One region of the Cupriavidus sp. GA3-3 genome, then DNA from elsewhere that is predicted to be linked to it. Evidence: riboswitches for the same ligand, from Rfam matches in the RefSeq annotation. Region 1 holds a riboswitch; the other holds the start of a gene.

Region 1 (12,111 bases):
CCAGCGCGGCGAGGTCGGCCAGTTCCGGCGCAAAGGCCGTGCCGAAGCGGATGCCGTGGCGCGCTTCCAGCGCCGGGATATCGAGCACTCCATTGCACATCAGGGCGCCGATGATCTCGCGCCGCAGGTGGTCGTCGGCGCTCATCGCCACGCCGCGCGCCAGCGGCAGGCGGCCGTGGTCGAGCGCGCCGTAGTACTCGTCCAGCGTGCGCGCATTCTGCACGTAGCGCCCCGCGATCGCGCCGATCGCGGAAATGCCGAGCCCGACCTGGTCGTAGCCGGCATGCGTTGAGTAACCCTGGAAGTTGCGCTGCAGCCGCCCTTCGCGCTGGGCCACGGCGAGGTCGTCGTCGGGCAGCGCGAAATGGTCCATACCTATGTAGACGTAGCCCTCGGCGCTCAGCCGCTCGATGGTGGAGACCAGGATGTCGAGCTTCTCGCCGGCGGGCGGCAAGGCGTTTTCATCGATGCGGCGTTGCGGCTTGAACACATGCGGCAGGTGCGCGTAGCTATAGACCGAGAGCCGGTCGGGGCGCAGCGCCAGCACCTGATCGATGGTGCGGCCAAAGCGCGCCGCGGTCTGGTGCGGCAGGCCGTAGATCAGGTCCAGGCTGACCGAGCGGAAACCCAGCGTGCGTGCGGCATCCACCACGGCGCGGGTCTCTTCGAAGGGCTGGATGCGATGGATGGCCTGCTGGACCTTGGGATCGAAATCCTGCACGCCCAGGCTGACGCGGTTGAAGCCCAGTTCGGCCAGCAGCGCCATGCGGGCGTGGTCGACGCGGCGCGGATCGATCTCGATCGAATGCTCGCCCTCGGCCGCCAGCTCGAAATGCTCATGCAGCAGCGCCATCACGCGGCGCATCTCGCCGGGGTCGAGGAAGGTCGGCGTGCCCCCGCCCCAGTGCGACTGCAGCACCTGGCGGCGCGGCCCGAGCCGGTCTGCCACCAGCGCCATTTCGCGGCCCAGGTAGTTGACGTAGCGGGCGCTGCGGCCATGGTCGCGCGTGATGATCTTGTTGCAGCCGCAGTAGTAGCAGATGTTCTCGCAGAACGGGATATGCAGGTACAGCGACAGCGGCGCCGGCGCGTCGGCGCGGCAGGCGGCCAGTGCGTCGTGGTACAGCGACAGGTCGGGGCCGTTGTGGAAGCGGTCGGCCGTCGGGTACGAGGTATAGCGCGGGCCGTTGCCGTCGATGCGGCCGGCCAGCGCACGGAAGTCGGACAGCGCGCGGCGGTCGGGCGCAGGGGAAGTTATGGCAGACGGGATCATGGGGGCGCGGGGGTATGAGTGTATGACGGCCCATCGTAGGGCCGCACCGCCGCCGACGCGTTGACCGCCGTCAAGCGCGGGCATTGGACCCTGCGGGCGGCAGGCGTCACATTGGTGTCATGTGCGGCGGATACGCTGCGCGCCACCGCCGGCCCGCGCGTCACCTGCCCCCTGCAATGCCAACTCCCGACCAGACTCCGATGTTTCCGCCGTACCTACCGCTGCGCAGGCACCTGGCAGCACCGGCCCGGCACCGGCGCCGCCTGCTTGCCGCCGCCGGCGCGGCCCTGGCCCTGCCCGCCTGGCCAGCACTGTCGCAGGCGCGCCGCACGATCGTGGTCGGCCACCTGCTCGACCGCGGCGGCGCACAAGCCGACCTTGCGCGCGACTACCTGGCCGGGGCCAAGGTCATGTTCGACGCCGTCAACGCCGGCAACGGCCCGGTGCGCATCGCGCACGTGGTCCGCGACGCCGATCCCGACCCGCGCCGCGCGCTGGCGCAGGCGGTGTCGCTGGCCGATACCGACCGCGCCGAGCTGCTGTTCGGCCCGGGCGACCGGCTGTTGCCGGCGCTGGCGGCATCGGCCGAGCTGGGCCGGCGCGGCGTGCAGATCGTGGCGCCGCTGTCGGGCCTTGCGCTGACGGCCGACAACGTCTGGTTCACCCGTGCCGACTACCAGGCCGAACTGGACGCGGCGGTACGCCAGCTGCGCAGCTACGGCATGACCAGCATCGCGCTGGCCCTGGCGCCGGACTTCGCCGCCCCGTCGCTGGCCCGGCTGGAGGCGCAGACCGGGACGCGCGCGGTGCCGCTCGACGCCAATCCCGAGGCCGCCGCCCGGCGCATCGCCGCCACCCGCCCGGGCGCGGTGATCGTGGCGGGCGATACCCTCGCCTACGCCGGACTGGGCCGCGCGCTGGCGGTGCAGGGCTGGTACGGTTTCCTGGTCGGGCTGTCGTCGGTCAGCGCCACCGCCGCGCGCGAAATCCTGGGCGCTGGCTACAACGGCGGCATGGTGCTGACCCAGGTCGCGCCCGGGCCGCAACAGGCCACGCTGCGGGTGGTGAAGGAACACGTGGCGCGCATGAAGCAATACCTGGATGAGCCGCCGTCGCCGGCCACGCTGGCCGGCTATATCGGCGCGGCATGGCTGGCGCGCGCGCTGGCCGGCCTGCGCGGCAGCGGCGCGGCCGAGATGCGGCGGGCACTGCAGGGGCGCGTGGACGTGGGCGATTTCCCGCTCGACTTCACGCACGGGCAGCGCGGCTCGCAGTACGTCACGCTGGCGGCGTCAGCCGCGCGGTAGGGACAGGCGCGCGGGCAGGCCGCCTTCGGGGCGGTTGCTCAGGGTCAGCTCGCCGCCATGGCGCGCGGCAATGTCGGCCGCGATCGACAACCCCATGCCGACCCCGCCGGTGGCGCGGCTGCGCGAGGATTCGACGCAGTAGAACGGCTCGAGCAGCACAGCCGCCATACCAGGTATGCCTGCACCCGGCGTCTTGTCAGCTGGTATGCCTTTGTATCGGGACTGTAGCGCCCCGTTCAGCCCGGGGCCGTCTTGCCGCCGGTTCCCAGCAGTGCCTTGAGCGCGCCGAGCCGGTCCTTGGGGCTCATCGCCGGGGTTTCATCCACCGGCGCAGGCGCCTCCTCCAGCTTCATCTCGCCGATAAAGCGCGAAGGCTGGCACGAGTAGGTTTCGCGCGCACGCTTGCGCTTCTTGCACCAGCTGACATGCAGGCTGCGCTGGGCGCGGGTGATGCCGACATACATCAGCCGCCGCTCTTCCTCGATCTTCTCGTCGCTCATGTCCTCGTCTTCGCGGCAGTGCGGCAGGATGCCCTCCTCCACACCGACCAGGAACACGTGCGGATACTCCAGCCCCTTGGACGCATGCAGCGTGGACAGCCGCACCGCGTCGGGATCTTCCTCGCGGCCTTCCAGCATGCTCATCAGCGCCACGGTCTGGGTCAGCTCCAGCAGGTTCTTGCCTTCGCTGCCGAAGCCGTCGGCATTGTCGAAACCGGTGGCTTCCTCGCCCTCGGCGCCTTCGGGCTTGGTGCCCTTGCGCTTGAGCCAGTCCAGGAATTCCAGCGTGTTGGTCCAGCGCGACTGCGCCTGCCGTTCGTCGAAGCTGTCGTACAGGTAGGCCTCGTAGTGGATCCCTTCCATCAGGTCGTCCAGCACCACGGTGGCGGGATCCTTGGCCGCGCGGTCGGCCAGCCGTACCATCGATTCGCAGAACACGCGCAGCGGCTCCAGCTGGCGCGGCTGCAGCTTGCCTTCGATACCGCCCATCATCGCGGCCTCGAACAGCGACACCTTGGCCTGTCCGGCAAAGGTGCCCAGCACTTCCAGCGTGGTGTTTCCCACGCCGCGGCGCGGCGTGGTGATGGCGCGGATAAAGGCGGGATCGTCGTCGGGATTGGCAATCAGGCGCAGGTAGGCGCAGATGTCCTTGATCTCGGCCTTGTCGAAGAAGCTCTGGCCGCCTGAAAGCACATAGGGAATGCGCTCGCGCCGCAGGATCTGCTCAAACAGCCGCGCCTGGTGGTTGCCGCGATACAGGATGGCGTAGTCGCGGAACTGCGCGCGGCGCTCGAACTTGTGCGCGGACAGGCGGAACACCACCGACTCGGCCTCGTGCTCCTCGTCGTTCATCGGGTGGATGGCGATGGGGTCGCCCATGCCGTGCTCGCTCCACAGCTTTTTGTCGAACAGCTTGGGATTGTTGGCGATAACCGCGTTGGCCGCTTCCAGGATGCGCACGGTGGAGCGGTAGTTCTGCTCCAGCTTGATCACCTTCAGGTCCGGAAAATCGGTCTGCAGCCCGCGCAGGTTGTCCAGCGTGGCGCCGCGCCAGCCGTAGATGGCCTGGTCGTCGTCGCCCACCGCGGTAAAGGCCGGCGCGCGCAGGTGCGAGCCGCCCGCCAGCAGCTTGAGCAACTGGTACTGGCAGGCGTTGGTGTCCTGGTATTCGTCGACCAGGAAGTAGCGCAGGCGGTTCTGCCACTTGAGCTGCACCGCTTCATTGCGCGCGAACAGTTCGGCCGGCAGGCGGATCAGGTCGTCGAAATCCACCGCCTGGTAGGCATGCAGCGTGGCCACGTAGTTGCGGTAGACCAGCGCGGCCTGGTGCTCGTCGGCATTGGCGGCCTGCGCGATCGCTGCCTCCGGATCGACCATGCCGTTCTTCCACAGCGAGATCGTGCCCTGCACGCCGCGGATCAGCTTCTTGTCGGTGGTGCCGAGCTGCTCCTGGATCAGGCCGAAGCAGTCGTCCGAATCCATGATCGAAAACTGCGGCTTCAGGCCCACGTGCTCGGCCTCCATGCGCAGGATCTGCACCCCGAGCGAGTGGAAGGTACAGACCGTCAGCTGTTTGAGCGGAATGCGCTTGCCCTCGCGCGTAGTCTTGCCCTCCATCAGCTTGCCGATGCGCTCCTGCATCTCCTTGGCGGCCTTGTTGGTAAAGGTGACGGCGGCGATATGGCGCGGCTCGAAGCCCTTGTCCTCGATCAGATGCGCGATCTTCTGCGTGATCACCCGGGTCTTGCCGGAGCCCGCCCCGGCCAGCACCAGGCAAGGGCCGTCCAGGTAGCGGACGGCTTCGGATTGGGCGGAGTTCAGGCCATGGGTCATGCGTGGGATGCGGTTGGAGGCAGGGAAATCGGCAGGAACAGCGGAAGGCCAGGCGGGACACGCCAGCACCCAAGAAACGGGCACGGCGGCAAAGCTGCCGATGTTAACACGCTGGCCGCGGCAGGTCAGTCAGCGCAAGCCGCGTTGACACGGCCGGTTGTGTCAACGGCGTAACACTTCGTAAAGGCCGGAGCCAATCGCGCAACCAAACGCTCTAACTAGTATGTCCCCCTGGCCTGCGCGGCGGGGTTGACATGCTTGAATCATCACATCGGAGCCAATAATGAAAACCCTGCAGACTTTGACCAAGGTGACCCTGATCGGCGTGACCGTCGCGGCCTTTGCCGGTTGCGCGGATATGACCCCGAAGCAGCGTAATACCGCCATTGGCGCGGGCGCGGGCGCCGTGGGCGGCGCCATCCTCACCGACGGTAGCGCGCTGGGTACGCTGGGTGGCGCGGCCGTGGGCGGCGTGATCGGTAACGTTGTCACCGACGACAAGAAGAAGTAAGCCAGACCACCGCAGCGACAGGTACGGCAGGCTCCCCTGGCCCGTTTGACAAAGGCCGGGGCCTCCCGTACATTGCGCGCATCCGACCGGGAGAGCGCGCATCGCCTGCGCCGCCGAAGGGGTATCACCCGAAAACTCTCAGGCACCACGGACCGATCGGATCGGCATGCAATATGCACACGATGCATGCCGAACTCTGGAGAGCGGCACCCGCCATTCGTGGCGAGCGTGCCCACCGAAGGGGCGCACGAGGACGGGGTCCGGCAGGATCCGCCTTGTAATCTCTCAGGTATCGAGGACAGAGGGGTCATCCGCCGCAGCGGATTGCCACGCCACATTCAGGCGCGGCGAGCGTTGCGGCGGATGGCCCTTTTTTGTTTTCGCCAACCGAGACTGCCCCAGAGGATTCCATGACGCTCCAGGCCACGCCCCTCAACGCCATCCACCGCGCCCTCGGCGCCCGCATGGTTGATTTCGGCGGCTGGGACATGCCGGTCAACTACGGCTCCCAGATCGAAGAACACAATGCTGTGCGCACCGACGCCGGCATGTTCGACGTGTCGCACATGTGCGTGGTCGACCTCGCCGGCGCCAATACCCGCAGCTTCCTGCGCGGCCTGCTGGCCAACAATGTCGACAAGCTGCAGACCCCGGGCAAGGCGCTCTACTCCTGCATGCTGGATGAGAAAGGCGGCGTGATCGACGACCTGATCGTCTACTTCTTTGCCGAGGACCGCTTCCGCCTGGTCGTCAACGCCAGCACCGCGCTGGGCGACATCGAATGGATCCGCGCGCGCAATGCCGCCACCGGCAGCGATGTGACCATCACGCCGCGCCGCGAGGACGTTGCGCCTGCAGGCGTGCAGCCTCTGGCGATCGTCGCCGTGCAGGGGCCCAACGCCCGCACCAAAGTGTGGAGCACTTTCCCCTCGACCCAGCCGTCGGACACGCTCAAGCCCTTCAACGCCGCCGTGGTCCAGGACCCGGCCCTCGGCGAGATCATGGTGGCGCGCACCGGCTACACCGGCGAAGACGGCTTCGAACTGGTGGTGCCGGCCGAGAACGTCGCCGCCGTCTGGGAAAAGCTGAACGCCGCCGGCGTGCGCCCGGCGGGCCTGGGCGCGCGCGACACGCTGCGCCTGGAAGCCGGCATGAACCTGTACGGCCAGGACATGGATATCAACACCTCGCCGCTGGATGCGGGCCTGGCCTGGACCGTTGACCTGCAGAGCGAGCGTGACTTCACCGGCAAGGCGGCACTGGCCGCGGCCGGTTCGCGCCAGCAATTCCTCGGCCTGATCCTGCGTGACAAAGGCGGCGTCCTGCGCGCCCACCAGAAAGTGATCACGCCGGCCGGTGACGGTGAAATCACCAGCGGCACCTTCAGCCCGTCGCTGTCCCAGTCCATCGCCTTTGCCCGACTGCCCAAGGATGTCGCCGTGGGCGATACCGTGCAGGTGGAGATCCGCGACCGCAAACTCAACGCGACTGTGGTTAAACTGCCGTTTGTGCGTAATGGCAAGGCACTCGTGAGCTGAGGCTCATACCAACGGTCGCCCTCGCCTGCCGGCAGCTTCGCCGGGCAGGCATCACCCAACAAGAAACAAATCTGTATCCGGAGAACCTTCATGAATTTCCCCGCTGACCTCAAGTACACCGAGTCGCATGAGTGGGTACGCGTCGAAGCCGACGGCACGCTCACCATCGGCATCACCGACCATGCGCAGGACGCGCTGGGCGACATCGTCTTCCTGGAACTGCCCGAAGTGGGCAAGTCGGTCGGTGCCGGCGACGCGCTGGCAGTGGTGGAATCGGTAAAAGCCGCTTCCGACATCTACGCCCCCGTGGCCGGCGAAGTGATCGCCGTCAACGAGGCCGCCACGGCTGCCCCGGAGAGCGTCAACGCCGACGCCTTCGACGCGTGGCTGTTCAAGCTCAAGCCGGCCAACGGCGACGACGTCAACGGCCTGATGTCGGCCGACGCCTATAAGGCCAGCGTCGGCGCCTGACGCCGGCCGCGCCGGTCCATGGTTGGACCGGCCACTGCAGACTGACGCGCGCCGTCCCGGCTGACCACCGGCCGGCGCGCACCCCACGAGGTTCTTGCCAATGAACGCCCCGCTTCCCATGAACGCCGCCCAAGTGAACCGGCCCACGCTGGCCGAACTGGAGGCGCGCGACGCCTTCGCCGCCCGCCATATCGGCCCCGATACCCCCGAACAGCAGCACATGCTGAAGGTGCTCGGCTATGACAGCCGCGCCGCGCTGATCGACGCCGTCATCCCCGCCGCCATCCGCCGCCGCGACGGCATGCCGATGGGCGAGTTCACCGAGCCGCTGAGCGAGGAAGCCGCGCTGGCAAGGCTGCGCGGGCTGGCAGGCAAGAACAGGGTGCTGAAGAGCTTTATCGGCCAGGGCTACTACAACACCGTCACGCCCGGCGTCATCCTGCGCAATATCTTCGAGAACCCGGCCTGGTACACCGCCTACACGCCCTACCAGCCGGAAATCTCGCAAGGCCGCCTGGAAGCGATGCTGAACTTCCAGCAGATGGTCACCGACCTGACCGGGCTGGATATCGCCAATGCGTCGATGCTGGATGAAGGCACTGCCGCGGCCGAAGCCATGACGCTGCTGCAGCGCGTGAACAAGCACGATTCGAACACCTTCTACGTGGCCGACGACGTGCTGCCGCAGACGCTGGAAGTGGTACGCACGCGCGCGCTGCCGATGGGCATCGAAGTCAAGGTCGGCCCCGCCGCCGATGCCGCCGCGGCCAACGCCTTCGGCGTGCTGCTGCAGTATCCGGGCGTAAACGGCGACGTCAACGACTACCGCGCCATCGCCGACGCCGTGCACGCCGCCGGCGGCCTGGTGGTGGCTGCCGCCGACCTGCTGGCGCTGACGCTGATCGCCGCGCCTGGCGAATGGGGCGCCGACGTGGCCGTGGGCAACTCGCAGCGCTTCGGCGTACCGCTGGGCTTCGGCGGCCCGCACGCCGGCTATATGGCGGTGAAGGACGCCTTCAAGCGCTCGATGCCGGGCCGCCTGGTGGGCGTGACCATCGATGCGCAGGGCAACAAGGCCTATCGCCTGGCCCTGCAGACGCGCGAGCAGCATATCCGCCGCGAGAAGGCCACCTCGAACATCTGTACTGCGCAGGTGCTGCTGGCCGTAATGGCCTCGATGTATGCCGTCTACCACGGTCCGCAGGGCCTGAAGCGCATCGCGCAGCGCGTGCATCGCCTGACCGCGACGCTGGCCGCCGGCCTGGAAAAGCTCGGCTTCGCGCGCACCAACGCCAGCTTCTTCGATACGCTGACGCTGGAAACCGGCTTCAACACCGATGCCATCCATGCCGCGGCCACCGCGCGCGGCATCAACCTGCGCCATATCAGCGCCACGCGCGTCGGCATCTCGCTGGACGAGACCGCTACCCGTGCCGACGTGGTCGCGCTATGGGAAGTATTCATGCAGGGCAAGCCGTTGCCCGCGGACGTGGACTTCGACAAGCTCGAGGCCGTCGCGCAGGACGGCTTCCCCTCCGAACTGGCACGCACCGGCGAATACCTGACCCACCCGGTGTTCAACACGCACCACGCCGAACACGAGATGCTGCGCTACCTGCGCATGCTGGCCGACAAGGACCTGGCGCTGGACCGCACCATGATCCCGCTGGGCTCGTGCACGATGAAGCTGAACGCCACCAGCGAGATGATCCCGGTGACCTGGCCCGAATTCAGCCAGATCCACCCGTTCGCGCCGCTGGACCAGACCGTGGGCTACCGCGAGATGATCGACCAGCTCGAGGCCATGCTGTGCGCCGCCACCGGCTACGCCGCGGTGAGCCTGCAACCCAACGCCGGCTCGCAGGGCGAGTACGCGGGCCTGCTGATCATCCACGCCTACCACGCCAGCCGCGGCGAGAGCCATCGCGACATCTGCCTGATTCCGTCGTCCGCACACGGCACCAATCCGGCGTCGGCGCAGATGGCCGGCATGAAGGTGGTGGTCGTAGCCTGCGATGAGGACGGCAACGTCGACCTGCAAGACCTGGCGAAGAAGGCCGAGCAGCACAGCAAGAACCTGGCGGCGATCATGATCACCTACCCGTCCACGCATGGCGTGTTCGAGCAGGGCGTGCAGCAGATTTGCGAGATCGTGCACCAGCACGGCGGCCAGGTGTACGTGGACGGCGCCAACATGAACGCCATGGTCGGCACCGCCGCGCCGGGCCAGTTCGGCGGCGACGTGTCGCACCTGAACCTGCACAAGACCTTCTGCATCCCGCACGGCGGCGGCGGCCCGGGCGTGGGCCCGGTTGCAGTCGGCGCGCACCTGGCTGACTTCCTGCCCAACCAGGACAGCGTCGGCTATCGCCGCGACGACCGCGGCATCGGCGGCGTTTCGGCGGCGCCGTTCGGCTCGGCCAGCATCCTGCCGATCTCGTGGATGTATATCGCGATGATGGGTTCGGCCGGCCTGACCGCCGCCACCGAGAACGCGATCCTGGCGGCCAACTATGTCGCCAAGCGCCTGGCCCCGTACTACCCGGTGCTGTACACCGGCCAGCACGACCTGGTCGCGCACGAGTGCATCCTGGACCTGCGCCCGCTGCAGAAGGACACCGGCATCAGCAATGAAGACGTGGCCAAGCGCCTGATGGACTACGGCTTCCACGCCCCGACCATGAGCTTCCCGGTGCCGGGCACGCTGATGATCGAGCCGACCGAGAGCGAGGCGCTGCACGAGCTGGACCGCTTTATCGACGCGATGATCGCGATCCGCCAGGAAATCGGCCGCGTTGCCGACGGCACCTTCGACCGCGACGACAACCCGCTCAAGCACGCGCCGCACACGGCCGCGGTGGTGACCGCCGACGAGTGGACCCACAAGTACACGCGCGAGGAAGCCGCGTACCCGGTGGCATCGCTGCGCACGCAGAAGTACTGGCCGCCGGTCGGCCGTGCCGACAACGTGTATGGTGACCGCAACCTGTTCTGCGCCTGCGTGCCGGTCAGCGACTACGTGGTGGACTGAGGCGTAGCGCCGCCGCAGCCGCGGCGGCCCGCCAACGAACTATGCTCGAGATGACGGGCATCGCGGTGTCGCGGTGCCCGCCGCAGCCACGCCAACCGACCAAGAAGAGCCTCTTCAGGGCCATCCCATTGCTGGAGACATTCCGTGGCAGTCAGCGTCTTTGATCTGTTCAAGGTGGGCATCGGCCCGTCGAGCTCGCATACCGTAGGCCCGATGCGCGCTGCGCTGATGTTCGCGCAGGGGCTTGAGCGCGACGGCCTGCTGCCGCAGGTGGCGAGCGTGCGTGCCGAGCTCTATGGCTCGCTGGGCGCCACCGGCAAGGGCCACGGCACCGACAAGGGCGTGATCCTCGGCCTGATGGGGGAAGCCCCCGACACCATCGATCCCGATTCGATCGACACGCGCCTGGCCGCGCTGCGCGCGGGCCGCGAGCTGTCCCTGCTGGGCCAGCATGTCGTGCCCTTTGTCGAGAAGGAGCACATCGCCTTCTACCGGCGCGAAGCGATGGCCGAGCACCCCAACGGCATGAAGTTTCATGCCTTCGACGCCGGCGGTGCATCGCTGCGCGAGGCGCGCTACCTGTCGGTCGGCGGCGGCTTCGTCGTGACCGCGGGCGCACCCAATACGCAGGTGCTCAATGCCGCGCAGCAGCTGCCGCACCCGTTCCGCAGCGGCAAGGACATGCTGGAGATGGCCACCGCCAGTGGCAAGAGCATCGCGCGGCTGATGATGGAAAACGAGCTGACCTGGCGCAGCGAGGCGGAAGTCACCAGCGGCCTGCTGCATATCTGGGATGTGATGCAGGCGTGCGTGGCGCGCGGCTGCCGCACCGACGGCGAGCTGCCGGGGCCATTCAGGGTCAAGCGCCGTGCGCCGGAGCTGTTCCGCAGCCTGACCGAGCGCGCCGAGCGCACCCTGTCCGACCCGCTCTCGGTGATGGACTGGGTCAACCTGTACGCCATCGCAGTCAATGAAGAGAACGCCGCCGGCGGGCGCGTGGTCACGGCACCTACCAACGGCGCGGCCGGCATCATCCCCGCGGTGCTGCACTACTACGACCGCTTCGTGCCGGGCGCCAGCAAGCAAGGCGTGGTCGACTTCCTGCTGACCGCGGGCGCGATCGGGCTGCTGTACAAGCTCAATGCGTCGATTTCCGGCGCCGAGGTCGGCTGCCAGGGCGAAGTCGGCGTGGCCTGCTCGATGGCCGCCGGCGCGCTGGCGGCGGTGCAGGGCGGCAGCCCGGCGCAGGTCGAGAACGCGGCCGAGATCGGCATGGAGCACAACCTCGGGCTGACCTGCGACCCGGTTGGCGGACTGGTGCAGATCCCGTGTATCGAGCGCAACGCAATGGCCTCGGTCAAGGCGGTCAACGCGGCGCGCATGGCCTTGCGCGGCGACGGCACGCACTACGTATCGCTCGATTCGGTGATCAAGACCATGCGCGAGACCGGTGCCGACATGAAGACCAAGTACAAGGAGACGGCGCGCGGCGGGCTGGCGGTGAATATCGTGGAATGCTAATGTCCGCGCGCGCAGCGCGGCGTATCATGGCGGCGTTCCCCGAACGAAAAACAAGAGGGCAGCCATGCAGACCTTCCACCAGCTGTTCGACGACACCTCGTCCACCTTCACCTACCTGCTGATCGA
Region 2 (12,111 bases), on a different contig from region 1:
TCAGCATGCAGCGAATCTGTTCTTTGTTGGCTGGTTCGTGTCTATGGTCGCAGCCTCATTAATTGGTGGATGGCTTGGGTATTCATCCGGGCGAAAATAGGGCACAAATCCACTATTTTTCAAGCGTATACATGCGCCGCGCCATGATTCCATCATGGCGCGGCGCTGTTCGAGCACGGTGGCCCTATCTTACAAATGGGAGAGGGGAGAAAACACCCGCGAACTCAAGCCTTGGCCAATGCCATCGGCGCACCCGCCGCGACTGCCACCCTCGCGCCGAGATGCTGGTCGACAACCCCTGCCACCATATCCGCCGTCACCGCCGACAAAGTCCACCCCAGGTGCCCATGCCCGGTGTTGTAGAAGATGCATGCCGCACGCCCGCGCCCCACGCGCGGCAGCATATCCGGCATCATCGGCCGCAGCCCGGCCCAAGGCACCACGCTGCGCGTGCTGACGCCGGGGAAGCACTGCTGCACCCATTCCACCAGCGGGCGGATGCGGTCGGCGCGGATATCGCGGTTGTAGCCGTTGAACTCGGCGGTGCCGGCCACGCGGAAGCGGTCGTCGCCCAGGCGGCTGGTGACCAGCTTGGTTTCGTCGTCGAGCAGGCTGACCACCGGTGCGGCGGCGCGGCTGGCCTCATCGGTCAGGTTGACCGTGATTGAATAGCCCTTGACCGGATAGATGTTGACGCGGTCGCCCAGCCCCGCGGCCAGTGCGCGGCTGGCGGTGCCGGCGCAGATCACGGCGCCGTCGAAGGTGGAGGTGGCCGTGTCGGCTCCGTCCTGCACGGTCACGGTGGCGCGCCTGCCGTCGGTCTTCACCGCCCGCACGTCCTGGCCGTACAGGCAGCGCACGCCCAGCCGATCGATGGCTGCGGCCAGGCCGCTGGTGAACTTGTGGATGTCGCCGGTGGAATCGCTCTCGGTGAAGTAGCCGCCGTAGTACGAGCCGGCCAGCGTCGGCTCGATCGCGCGCATCTCCTCGGGCGTCACGGCGCGCCGTTCCAGCCCGCCCTGCGCCAGCAGTGCCGAGACCCGGCCGGCATGCTCGAAGCCGGTCTTGTCGCGGTAGATATGGAGGATGCCTTCCTTCTTCAGGTCGAAATCGATGCCTTCCTGCGCCGCCCAGGCGAACAGGTGCTCACGCGCCGCGATGGCCAGGCGCGCGGTCTCGATGGTGTTGCGGCGGTAGTGGGGGATCGCGGCGATGAACTCGGCGAACCAGGACAGCTTGTGCCAGCTGGGCCGGGGATTGACCAACAACGGGGCGTCGTTGCGCAGCATCCATTTCATGCCCTTGACGAGGGTCGACCAGTGGGTCCAGACCTCGGCGTTGGAGGCCGACAACTGGCCGCCGTTGGCGAACGAGGTCTCCATGGCGGCATAGCGGTGCCGTTCGAACAGCGTGACGGAGAATCCGCGCCGGGCCAGCGCGTAGGCCGTGGTGACACCCGTGATGCCACCGCCGATGACAGCGATTGATTTCATGATCTGCAGGTTCCAGGAACGTCGATGGTGGGAGCCCGGACGCAATATGCGTGGCGGACGCCCCCTCTGTTCTGGACCTGAGAGATTCACGCCACCCGGCCGCGAGGGCGGGGCGCGCTTGCTCCTTCGGTATGCCGGCGGACGATAGCGTCCGGCATTCTTCAGAGTGCACTGACTGGTGATGCCGGTCCTTTTGCCTGAGAGTTTCCGGGGCGGTTGCTCCTTCGGCGCTGTCCGCGGCGGGCGCCGCGACAGTCTCTCCCTGCATCACATTGGCTTGACGCCAATCCGGGCAATGTAGTGACAAGGCTCGACGTTGGATATGCGGGTTAACGCTTAGGCAGCCTGCCGCCCGCGTCGCTATGTCGCATCGGCCTGCGCCCCCGTGCCCCATAAAATGTCAGCGCTCGCTCTCGGGGAGAGGCGCCGTATGCTGCGCTCAGGTGGAGTGAGTCGAAAAAGACGACAACAAGGTTTTCCAGTGAAGAAGAATCGCATTGCACTGGCCGTTTCGGCGGTGCTGATGGGCCCCGCCGTCGCCGCCGCCCAGGTGGTGGACGCGCCCGAGCCGCTGCAGGAGGTGGTGGTCTCGGCCAAGTCGGAGCGCGCCGAGACGCCGGCCATACCGCCCAACACGCCCTCGCCGTCCTACGGCATCAGCCGCCGCCGCATGGCCGACTTCAATGTGGTGAACACGGAAGACGCCCTCAAGTACGCGCCCAACCTCGCCGTACGCAAGCGCTTCATCGGCGATATGAATTCGATCATCTCGGTGCGCAGCACCAGTTCGCGCCAGTCGGCGCGGGGGCTGGTCTATGCGGACGGCCTGCTGCTGTCCAACCTGCTGGGATCGGACTTCAGCTTCCCGCCGCGCTGGTCGCTGGTCAACAGCGCCGAGATCGAGCGCATGGATGTGCTGTACGGCCCGTATTCGGCGCTGTATCCCGGCAACTCGCTGGGCGCGACGGTGCTGATCACCACGCGCACGCCGGAGAAGTTCGAGGGCGATGCCAGCGTGCAGCTGTTCACGCAGCGCTTCAGCCTGTATGGCACGCACGACAACTTCAATGGGGTCCACGCCAACGCCTATGTGGGCGACCGCGTCGGCCCGTTCTCGTGGCTGGTCAGCGTGGACCGGCAGGACAGCAAGAGCCAGCCGCTGAGTTTCTATACCGCGGCGCGCTCCACGGCCCGTGCCACTTCCGCCGACAAGCCGGTCACCGGCGCGCACTTCGACCAGGACCAGACCGGCCGCGAGCGCGTGGTGATGGGCGTGAACAGCGAGGGCGTCACGCATACCGTGCAGGACCAGCTCAAGCTCAAGCTCGGCTACGACATCACCAATACCCTGCAGGCGCAGTTCACCGCGGCCTACTGGCAGCAGGACCGCTCCAGTGCCACCGGCAGCTACCTGCGCGATGCCGATGGCAATGTTGTGTCGAGCGGTCCCGTGAATATCGGCGGTTATCGCTATGTGATTCCCGCCAACGCCTTTGCCCCGAGCAATGGCGAGGACGCGCGCTGGCTCTATGGCCTGTCGCTGCGTACGCGCAACGAGACCGGCTGGAATTTCTCGGGCGTGGCGTCGCTGTTCGATGTCAGCAAGGACATCAGCCGCAGCGCCAACACCGTCGGCAGCGGGCCGGGCACGGTGACCTATGGCGACGGCACCGGCTGGCGCACGCTCGACCTGAAGGCCGACTACCGCCCGCGGCAGCTGCAGGGCGGGCACTGGGTCACGTTCGGCTACCACTATGACAATTACCGGCTGAGCAACACCACCTACAACACCTCGGACTGGCAGGCGACCACCATCAGCGCCTTCAGCAACGCCTTTGCCGGCAAGACCGAGACCCAGGCGCTGTATGCGCAAGACGCCTGGTACTTTGCCGAGGACTGGAAGCTGATCCCCGGCGTGCGCTACGAACACTGGCGCGCCTATGACGGCAGCCGCAGCCAGCCCGGCGTGGATATCGGCTACCCGGTGCGCAGCGAATCCAACTGGTCGCCCAAGCTGGCGCTGGAGAAGGCATTCGGGCAGGACTGGCTGGGCCGGCTGTCGCTTGGCCAGGCCTATCGCTACCCGACTGTCAGCGAGCTGTTCCAGGGCCGCATCACCGGGACCGCGTTGATCAACAACGATCCCAACCTGCAGCCCGAGCGATCGTTCTCGAAGGACCTGACCTTCGAGCGCACGTTGGATTCGTCGTACTTCCGGGTCTCGGTGTATGAGGACGATATCCGCGATGCCCTGGTCAGCCAGACCAACACCACGGTATTCCCGACTGTCACCAGCTTTCAGAACGTCGACCGCGTGCGCACCCGCGGCATCGAGCTGGCCTATGACGCGCGCGATGTGTTCGTCAGCGGCTTCGACCTGTCGGCCAGCGGGGCCTACAACCATTCGAAGACGCTTGAGAACGCCATCAACCCGGCCTCGGTGGGCAAGTACTTCTACCGCATCCCCAGGTGGCGGGCCAACCTGATGGGCACCTATCGCATCACGCCGGCCTGGGCCGGCACGCTGGCCATGACCTATTCGGGGCGGCAGTACAATACGCTCGACAATTCCGACGTCAACCCCGACACCTTCGGCGGCACCAGCAGCTTCCTGACCTTTGACGTCAAGCTGACGTACCGGCCCGCGAAGAACGTGCGCCTCGGGCTTGGCATCGACAACCTTACCGACCAGCGCTACTACGTCTATCACCCGTATCCGGGCCGGACGTTCTACGCCGAGGCGAAACTCTCCTTCTGAGCACGTGAACAGGCTGACCACAACCATGCAAGGCGTTCGCCCCGGTTTCCGCTTGATCGTTGCCGGGCTGATGATGGCCGGTGCCGCGCTGGCCGCGACCGCGCAAACGCACGGCGATCACAGCGGCCACGGCGCGCAGGCCAAGGCCGCGAAGATGAGCGAGCTGGGCACCGGCGCCGCGTTCGATCGAAACGGCAAGCTATGGGTCGCCTACAAGGACGGCCCTTACGTCGCGGTACGTGCATCGACCGACTACGGCCGCAGCTTCGGGCCGGCGCAGCATGTCAACAGCGTGCCGGAGCAGGTCGCCGCCGATCACGAAAGCCGGCCCAAGGTCGCCACCGGGCGCGACGGCGATATCTTCGTCACCTGGACCCAGCCGCTGCCCAAGCCGTGGACCGGCTTTATCCGCTTTGCGCGCTCCACCGATGGCGGCAAGTCCTTCGCCGAACCGCTGACGGTGCATGCCAACCGCGACCAGATCGCCCACCGCTTCGACGCCATCGCGGTGGACAATGCCGGGCGCGTCTTCGTCAGCTGGATCGACAAGCGCGACGTGGTTGCCGCCGAGGCGCGCAAGCAGCCGTACGCCGGCGCCGCGGTCTACTACGCGGTCTCGGCCGATCACGGCAAGACCTTCCAGGGCGACTACAAGGTCGCCGACCAATCGTGCGAATGCTGCCGCATCGCGCTGTCGCCCACGCCCGACGGCAAGATGCTGGCGCTGTGGCGCCATGTATTCCCGCCCAACGCGCGCGACCACGCGCTGGCGCTGCTGGGCACCGACGGCAAGGCCACGCCGGTGCAGCGCGCCACCTTCGACGACTGGCGCATCGATGCCTGTCCGCACCACGGCCCCGGCGCTTCGGTGGCGCCCGATGGCACGGTGCACATGATCTGGTTCAACGTGCGCGAAGGCAAGCCCACGGTCTCGGTGGGGCGCTGGAAGGACGGCAAGCTGCAGGCACAGCGCCCGCTGGATGATCCGCGTGCGCAGCATGCCGACATCGTCGCGCTGAACGACAACGAGATCGCGGTGGCCTGGAAATCGTTCGACGGCCGGCAGACACGGCTGTCCGCCATGCTGTCGCACGATGGCGGCAAGACCTGGCAGACGCGCAAGCTGGCCGGCACGGAGCGCGACTCGGACCAGCCGCACCTGCTGCAGCACGCCGGCCGCGCCTACGTGCTGTGGCGTACCGAGGCCGAGGGCTTCCAGGTGTTCCCGCTGGGCAAGGAGGGCGCATGATGCCATCCCGCCGCAAGCTGCTCGCCGCTGCAGTCCTGACCCTGGCGATGACTGCCGCCAATGCCGGCAGTCAACCGGCCGAGCGCGTTGCCGTGTTCGCATCGGCCAGCGCCGCCCAGCTCGCAGCCAGCCAGCAGGGCAAGCCCTTTGTGCTGGTGGTGTGGTCGCTCGACTGCGTCTATTGCAAGCGCAACTTCGACACCATCGGCAAGCTGCGCGCGCAGCATCCAAACCTGCGCGTCGTCACGCTGGCGACGGACAACCCCGACGCGCTGCCACAGGTGCAGCAACTGCTCCAGCGCGTCAGGCTCACGCGCAACGCGTGGGTGTTCGGGCACGAGCCGCAGGAGCGGCTGCGCTATGCGGTCGATCCGGACTGGATGGGCGAGATGCCGCGCACCTACTTCTATCGCGCCGATGGCCAGCGGCAGGGCGTGTCCGGCGTGATCAGCGACGCCGACTGGGGCAAGCACCTGCGCTGGGCTGGCATCGCCGGCTGAGGCTGTGCCGGGAGCGGCTGTCCGCTCAATCCGGCTTGATCCCAGCGCGCGCAATGATGGGCTTCCAGCGCTGCTGCTCCTGCGCGATAAAGCGCGAGAACTCCGCCGGCGTGTCGCCCACCACAATCGCCGCATCCGCGCTCAGGCGCTCGACCGACGACTTGCTCTTCACTGCTTTCACGGTGGCGTCCGCCAGCTTGTCGGCGGCCGCCTGGGGCAGAGATGCCGGTGCCAGCAGGCCATACCACTGCGTCATCTCGAAGCCGGGATAGCCTTGTTCCGCAACCGTTGGCACGTCAGGCAGCTGGGCAATGCGCTGGGTCGTGCCGGTGGCGATGCAGCGCACCTTGCCGGCCTTGATGAACTGGATGATCGCCGGCGCGCCGACCGCGGCCGCGTCCAGCCTTCCGGACAGCAGGTCAGTGATCTGCGGGCCGCTGCCGCGATACGGCACATGGGTGATGAAGGTGCCGCTCGCGGCTTTCAGGTATTCAAAGGCCAGGTGGCCGGCGCTGCCGTTGCCGGCCGAACCGTAGTTCAGCTTGCCAGGCTTGCTCTTGGCCAGCGCCACGAACTCCTTCAGGTTCTTCGCGGGCACGTCGGGGTGGACCACGTACAGGCTCGGCACCTTGGACAGCAGCGAGATCGCGCGGAAGTCCTTGACGGGGTCGTAGGGCAGCTTCGGGAAGATAAACGGATTGACCGCCAGCGTGCCGATATGGCCGAGGATCAGCGTGTGGTTGTCATCGGCGCGCGCGACTTCGGCCATCGCGATATTGCCGGCCGCGCCGGGCTTGTTCTCGACGAAGACTGACACGCCTAGCAGCTTGGTCAGCTCCGCCGCGGTGGAGCGCGCCACGATCTCCGAGCTGCCGCCCGGCGCGAACGGCACCACCAGCCGGATCGGCTTGGCCGGCCAGGCCTGTGCGCGGGCCAGTGTTGGTGCCAGCGCGCACGCGCCCAGCGCGGCGGTGGTCTTGAGCAGATGGCGGCGAAGGGGATTTATCGGGGTCATGTATTTCTCCTCAAAGTTCTGTAGCTGGGCCGTGGTGGGGCAGAGTCGGTGCCAATTGGTGCTATTCGGGCTTGATGTTGCCGTCCCGGATGACCTTGGCCCATAGCCGGGCCTGCCCGTCGATGAATTGCCGTGCCTGTGCTGGCGGCGCAGCCACGACCTCGCCGCCCAGCTCGGCCACGCGTTGCCGGATCTCGGGGCTGGTCATGACTTTCCGCAGGGCGTCGGCGAGCTTCGCTGCGATCGGGTCCGGCGTTGCGGCGGGCAGGAAGGCCGCGTTCCATTCATAGACCTCGTAGCTCGCCACGCCGGCTTCCTGCATGGTGGGCACGGACGGCAATGCCTGGGTGCGGGCATGGCTGGTCACCGCCAGCGGCTTCAGCTTGCCGGCCTTGATGTGCTGCAGGCTCGAAGCGACGTTGGCAAAGAACAGCGGCACCTGGCCGGCGATGACATCGGTCATGGCGGGGCCGCCGCCCTTGTAGGGCACATGCAGTAGATCGACCCCCGCGCGCTGCTCGAACAGCACGCCGGCCAGATGCTGCGCCGAGCCATTGCCCGAGGACGCAAAGGCGACCGAGCCTGGCTTTTGCCTGGCCATGGCCAGGACGTCGCTGACCTTGCTGGCGGGGAAGCCCGCCGTGGCCACCAGCACGTTGGGATAGCGCGCCAGCACGCCGACCGGCCGGAAGGCCTTGTCCGGATCGTAGGGCAGGCGCGGATAGAGGCTGGGATTCACCGCATAAGAGGAGGCATCGACCATCATCGTGTAGCCGTCCGGTGCCGCCTTGGCGACATAGGCGGCACCGATCTGCCCGCCGGCACCCGGGCGGTTCTCGACGACGACGGTCTGGCCCAGCTCGCGCCCGAGGCCCGGCGCGATCAGCCGTGCCATCAGGTCCGCGCCGCCGCCCGGCGGATATGTCACCACGATCGTGATGGGCCGTGCCGGCCAGGCCGCGGCGGTGTCGGCGGCCTGCGCCAGCGTGGTGGTGGCGATCATGGCAGCGACCGTGGCGGCGATCGCGTGGCGTGCGTGCATGGGTCTGTCTCCTCGGGTGCGGTCCGTCAGCGGACGTCCGCGGTATAGCGAAAGGCAAAGGCGTCGCCCCGCGTCAGCCGGTATTCGATGCAGTTGCCGCCCAGGTCGAAGGCATGCCGGGTCACGACCGCGCACGGATGCGCATCCGGCAGGTCCAGCAAGGCGGCCTCGTCTGCTGCCAGCGTGCGGAAGGTCACTTCGTCAACGGCGCGATGGACCGTGATGCCGCAGGCGCTGCCCAGCAGCGGGTAGAGCAGGTCGCCCCATTGCGCCGGCGGGAGTTGCTGCAGGGCTTCGCAGCGCGGCAGCGGCAGCCAGATCGATTCCAGCAGCCGGGGCGTGTCCTCCAGCCAGCGGCGGCGCGAGATCGCCAGCCCGCGCGCGCCGGTCGGCAGCCCGAAGCGGGTTGCCATGGCCTTGTCCAGGCGCACGGCGCGGCACGACAGGATTTCCGAGCGCGGCACCGCCGGCGCGCCATCGACGCCGCCGAAGCGGAAAAACCGCATCAGGCTGGCCCCGCTCAGTCCCTTGCGCACAAAGGTGCCCTTGCCCTGCACGCGCTCCAGCAGGCCCTGCTGGACCAGCACGGCGATGGCCTGCCGGATGGTGCCCAGCGCAATGCCGAACTCCCTGGCCAGCGCGCCTTCCGCAGGGATGGCGCTGCCGGGCGTCCACGCGCCCGAAACAATATTTGCCTGCAGTTCCGCCGCGATCTGGCCGTAGCGGCTCAGGCCAGCGGCGGTGGTTGTAGTCTGGAGCAGCGCGTTGTCTGGCATGCCGAACCCGTGCTAAATTGATGTCGATGTCATCTAGAGGACTAGAATACTGACGCGGATACGGATGCCATATCCGGATATACCCGCGCCACTGAGCCGCGCCACGGAGGGGCTGACTGATGAGCAAGCGCGCTTTGCCGCTGGTGGATACCCACTTCCACGTCTTCGATGCCGGAGCGGCCGTGCCATCGGCCCGCTACCGGCCGCCCTATGCCGCTGACCTGAAGGACTGGCACGCCCGGCTTGCCGGATTGGGGGACATGTATGGGGTGGTGGTGCAGACCAGCTTTCTCGGCACCGACAATGCGGCGCTGCTGGCCGCGCTGCAGGCCATGCCCGGGCGCTTGCGCGGCGTCGCGGTGGTCGGCCCTGAGGTAACGGATGCGGAACTGGCTACGTTGCACGCGGCCGGCGTGCGGGGCATCCGCCTGAACCTGTACGGCGATCCGGACTGGCAGCGCATCGCCACCGTGCCGTGGCGCGGGCTGTTCTCCAGGATCGCCGGGCTCGGCTGGCATGTCGAGCTCCATACCCGCAACGGCGATGGCGCCATGGTGCTGGCACAGCTTGACGCGGCCCTTGGCGATACCGGCGCGCCGGTCGTGCTTGACCACTTTGGCCGGCCCGGCCCCGCAGGAACCGCGGACGCGATCTTTGACGTGGCCTCTGCCGTGCGCGCGCGCCGCCAGGTCTGGGTGAAGATCAGCGCGCCGTACCGGCTTGCATCCCCTCAGGACTGGCACGGGCTTGCGCAGAGATGGCGCGAAGTCGTGGGCGATGACCGCTTGCTGTGGGGCAGCGACTGGCCATGGACCAACCACGAGGCGCCGGCTCGGGTCGACGAGTGCCGGATGCTTGCCGCATGGCCGGGACAAGGGGCGCCCGGTGACAGCGAGGAGGCCGGCGCGGCCTTGTCCGCTGCGCTCCGGTGGCGGAACGCGGCAGCGTTGTACGGGTTTGCGGTGAAGGGATAGCGGGCGGCTTGCGCCGCCGGCTTCAATCCAGCGCCAGCACCCCGGGAATCGCCTCCACCAGCAAATCGATCGTCACCCTCAGCTTGTGCGGCAGGAAACGGGTGCGCGGCCACACCAGGTGCAGCGGGGTCCGGATCACCGAGGCTTGCGGCAGCACGCGCACCAGCGTGCCCTGGTCCAGCGGCTCCCGCACCAGCCACAAGGGGACATTGACCAGGCCCGCGCCTCGTATGGCTGCCGCGGCGATGGTGTCGATATCGTCAAAGCCGAGACGGTGAGCCAGCTCAGGCCGCGCGATATTGCCGTCGGGCCCGGCCAGTGACCAGGGCACGGACTGGCCGCCATGCATGTAGACGAGGCAGCGGTGCGAGGCCAGGTCGGCAATGCTGGCCGGCGTGCCATGCTTGCGCAGGTAGCCGGGCGCGGCACAGAGCACCATCGCCTGCATGCCCAGCGGACGTGCCACCAGCATGTCGCTGTCCGGCAGGCGCCCGCTGCGGATGGCCAGGTCGATGCCGTCGTCGGCGAAGTCGGCCAGCCGGTCGGTGAAATTCCCTTCCAGCCGCAATTGCGGATGACGGTCTGCCAGCTCCAGCAGCAGCGGCGCCACATGGTGGCGGCCGAACACTACCGGGGCACTCACGCGGACGCGGCCGGCCACTTCCCTGCGCCCGGCTTCCAGCATGTGCTGGGCGGCATCCAGGTCTTCCAGCGCCTGGGCACAGCGTTCGTAGAAGGCCTGACCATCGTCGGTCAGCGCCAGGCTGCGCGTGGTGCGCACGAACAGGCGCGTGCCGACGCGAGCCTCAAGCCGGGCGATGGCCTTGCCGATGGCCGAGCGCGTCAGCCCAAGGCGCGCCGCGGCCTGGGCAAAGCTGCCGGCCTCCGCGGCGGCAACGAAGGCGGAGATCCCGGCCAGCCGGTCATGGGTAATTGGTTCCATAAGATCTACATGAGAAGGACATCGATTGCCCAATGGCGCTGGTAGGGAATCAGTATAGTGGGTTCACCGTTTTCAACAGACCGGAGTACCCCATGACTTCCTCCATGCAGCGCTGGCAACTGTCCGCTTTCGGCCGCAACAACCTGCGTCGCGTCGAAGCGCCCATTCCCGTGCCCGGTCCCGGCGAGGTGCTGGTGCGGGTCCATGCCGTGGCCTTGAACTACCGCGACCTGCTGATCATCCAGGACGGCATGGGCATGCCCGTGCAGCCGCCGCTGGTTCCCGGGTCGGACATGCGCGGCGAGGTGGTGGCGAGTGGCGATGGTGTAGCCGACTTTGCCCCTGGCGACGCCGTGATCAGCACCTTCTTCACCAGCTGGCTCGATGGCGTGCAGCCGCACCGCAGCATGCCGCTGGGCGTGCCGGGTCCCGGCATGCTGTCGGAGTACGTGGTATTGGCAGAGGACTCGCTGGTGTCGGCCCCGCGCACGCTGGACGCCGCGCAGGCCAGCACGCTGACCTGCGCCGGCCTGACGGCCTGGCAAGCCCTGGCTGAAGCGACGGTGACGCGGCCCGGCGACACCGTCGTGGTGATCGGCACCGGCGGCGTGGCCCTGTTTGCGGTGCAGATCGCCCGCGCACAGGGGGCGCGCGTGATCGTGGTGTCCGGCAGCGACGACAAGCTGGCGCGCGTGCAGGAGCTGGGCGCGGCGCATGGCGTCCATCGCGGCCGCACCGCTGACTGGCCGGCTGCCGTGCGCGAGCTGACCGGAGGCCGCGGTGCCGACCATGTGCTGGAACTGGCTGGCGGAGACAACTTCGGCCGGTCGCTTGCCGCGCTGGCGCAGGGCGGCAGGATCTCGGTGATCGGCAACCTTCAGGGGGATGAGCTGCGCGCCAGCGTCTATCCGGTGCTGCATGGCCGCGTGACCGTGCAGGGGATCGGCGTGTCGCACCGGCGCGCGCTGCAGGACCTGGTGCGTGCCGTGGACTGGTTGGGGCTGCGCCCGGTGATCGAGAGCGAGTACGGGTTCGGGGACTTGCCCGCGGCGCTCGACCACCTGGAACGCGGGGCCTTCGGCAAGGTGGTGGTGCGGCTGCGCTGAGGCGCGGGCCGGACTGCTATTTGCGAGCCTTGCCGCGCACGCTCTTCTTGGCCGCGGCGGCGCGCGCCGCTTCTTTTTCGGCCGCTGCCGCCGCGCCCAACTGCTCCAGCCAGGACATGCCCTCGACATAGGACAGGAAATGCCGCAGGTATTCCGGCGACGTCTCGCGCATCAGGGACAGCGAACGATGCACGAGATGGTCGGTATTGAGCGGCCCGGCATTCTCCGGCACGCGTTCCAGCGACAGGCGGAAGT

What was found. A riboswitch is a leader RNA that binds a small molecule or an ion and turns the genes downstream of it on or off. The one in region 1 is predicted to bind glycine.
Region 2: another riboswitch for glycine. It lies ahead of C265_RS28925 (D-amino acid dehydrogenase); the one in region 1 lies ahead of gcvT (glycine cleavage system aminomethyltransferase GcvT).

What each region holds. Positions count from the first base shown of each region.
Region 1 is NZ_KB944486.1:52,506-64,616, forward strand. It holds gene hemN (oxygen-independent coproporphyrinogen III oxidase) at 1-1,273, opposite strand, end outside; gene C265_RS20880 (ABC transporter substrate-binding protein) at 1,450-2,580, shown strand; partial or broken gene C265_RS20885 (ATP-binding protein) at 2,566-2,760, opposite strand; gene C265_RS20890 (UvrD-helicase domain-containing protein) at 2,817-4,913, opposite strand; gene C265_RS20895 (glycine zipper 2TM domain-containing protein) at 5,197-5,424, shown strand; glycine riboswitch at 5,502-5,589, shown strand; glycine riboswitch at 5,611-5,736, shown strand; gene gcvT (glycine cleavage system aminomethyltransferase GcvT) at 5,835-6,962, shown strand; gene gcvH (glycine cleavage system protein GcvH) at 7,053-7,433, shown strand; gene gcvP (aminomethyl-transferring glycine dehydrogenase) at 7,534-10,464, shown strand; gene C265_RS20915 (L-serine ammonia-lyase) at 10,609-11,985, shown strand; gene C265_RS20920 (MBL fold metallo-hydrolase) at 12,050-12,111, shown strand, end outside.
Region 2 is NZ_KB944504.1:82,492-94,602, reverse strand. It holds gene C265_RS28925 (D-amino acid dehydrogenase) at 225-1,493, opposite strand; glycine riboswitch at 1,550-1,668, opposite strand; glycine riboswitch at 1,669-1,767, opposite strand; gene C265_RS28920 (TonB-dependent receptor) at 1,924-4,251, shown strand; gene C265_RS28915 (sialidase family protein) at 4,277-5,500, shown strand; gene C265_RS28910 (hypothetical protein) at 5,497-6,000, shown strand; gene C265_RS28905 (tripartite tricarboxylate transporter substrate binding protein) at 6,026-7,015, opposite strand; gene C265_RS28900 (tripartite tricarboxylate transporter substrate binding protein) at 7,077-8,057, opposite strand; gene C265_RS28895 (GntR family transcriptional regulator) at 8,084-8,833, opposite strand; gene C265_RS28890 (amidohydrolase) at 8,953-9,807, shown strand; gene C265_RS28885 (LysR family transcriptional regulator) at 9,830-10,750, opposite strand; gene C265_RS28880 (NAD(P)-dependent alcohol dehydrogenase) at 10,843-11,856, shown strand; gene C265_RS28875 (DUF2894 domain-containing protein) at 11,873-12,111, opposite strand, start outside.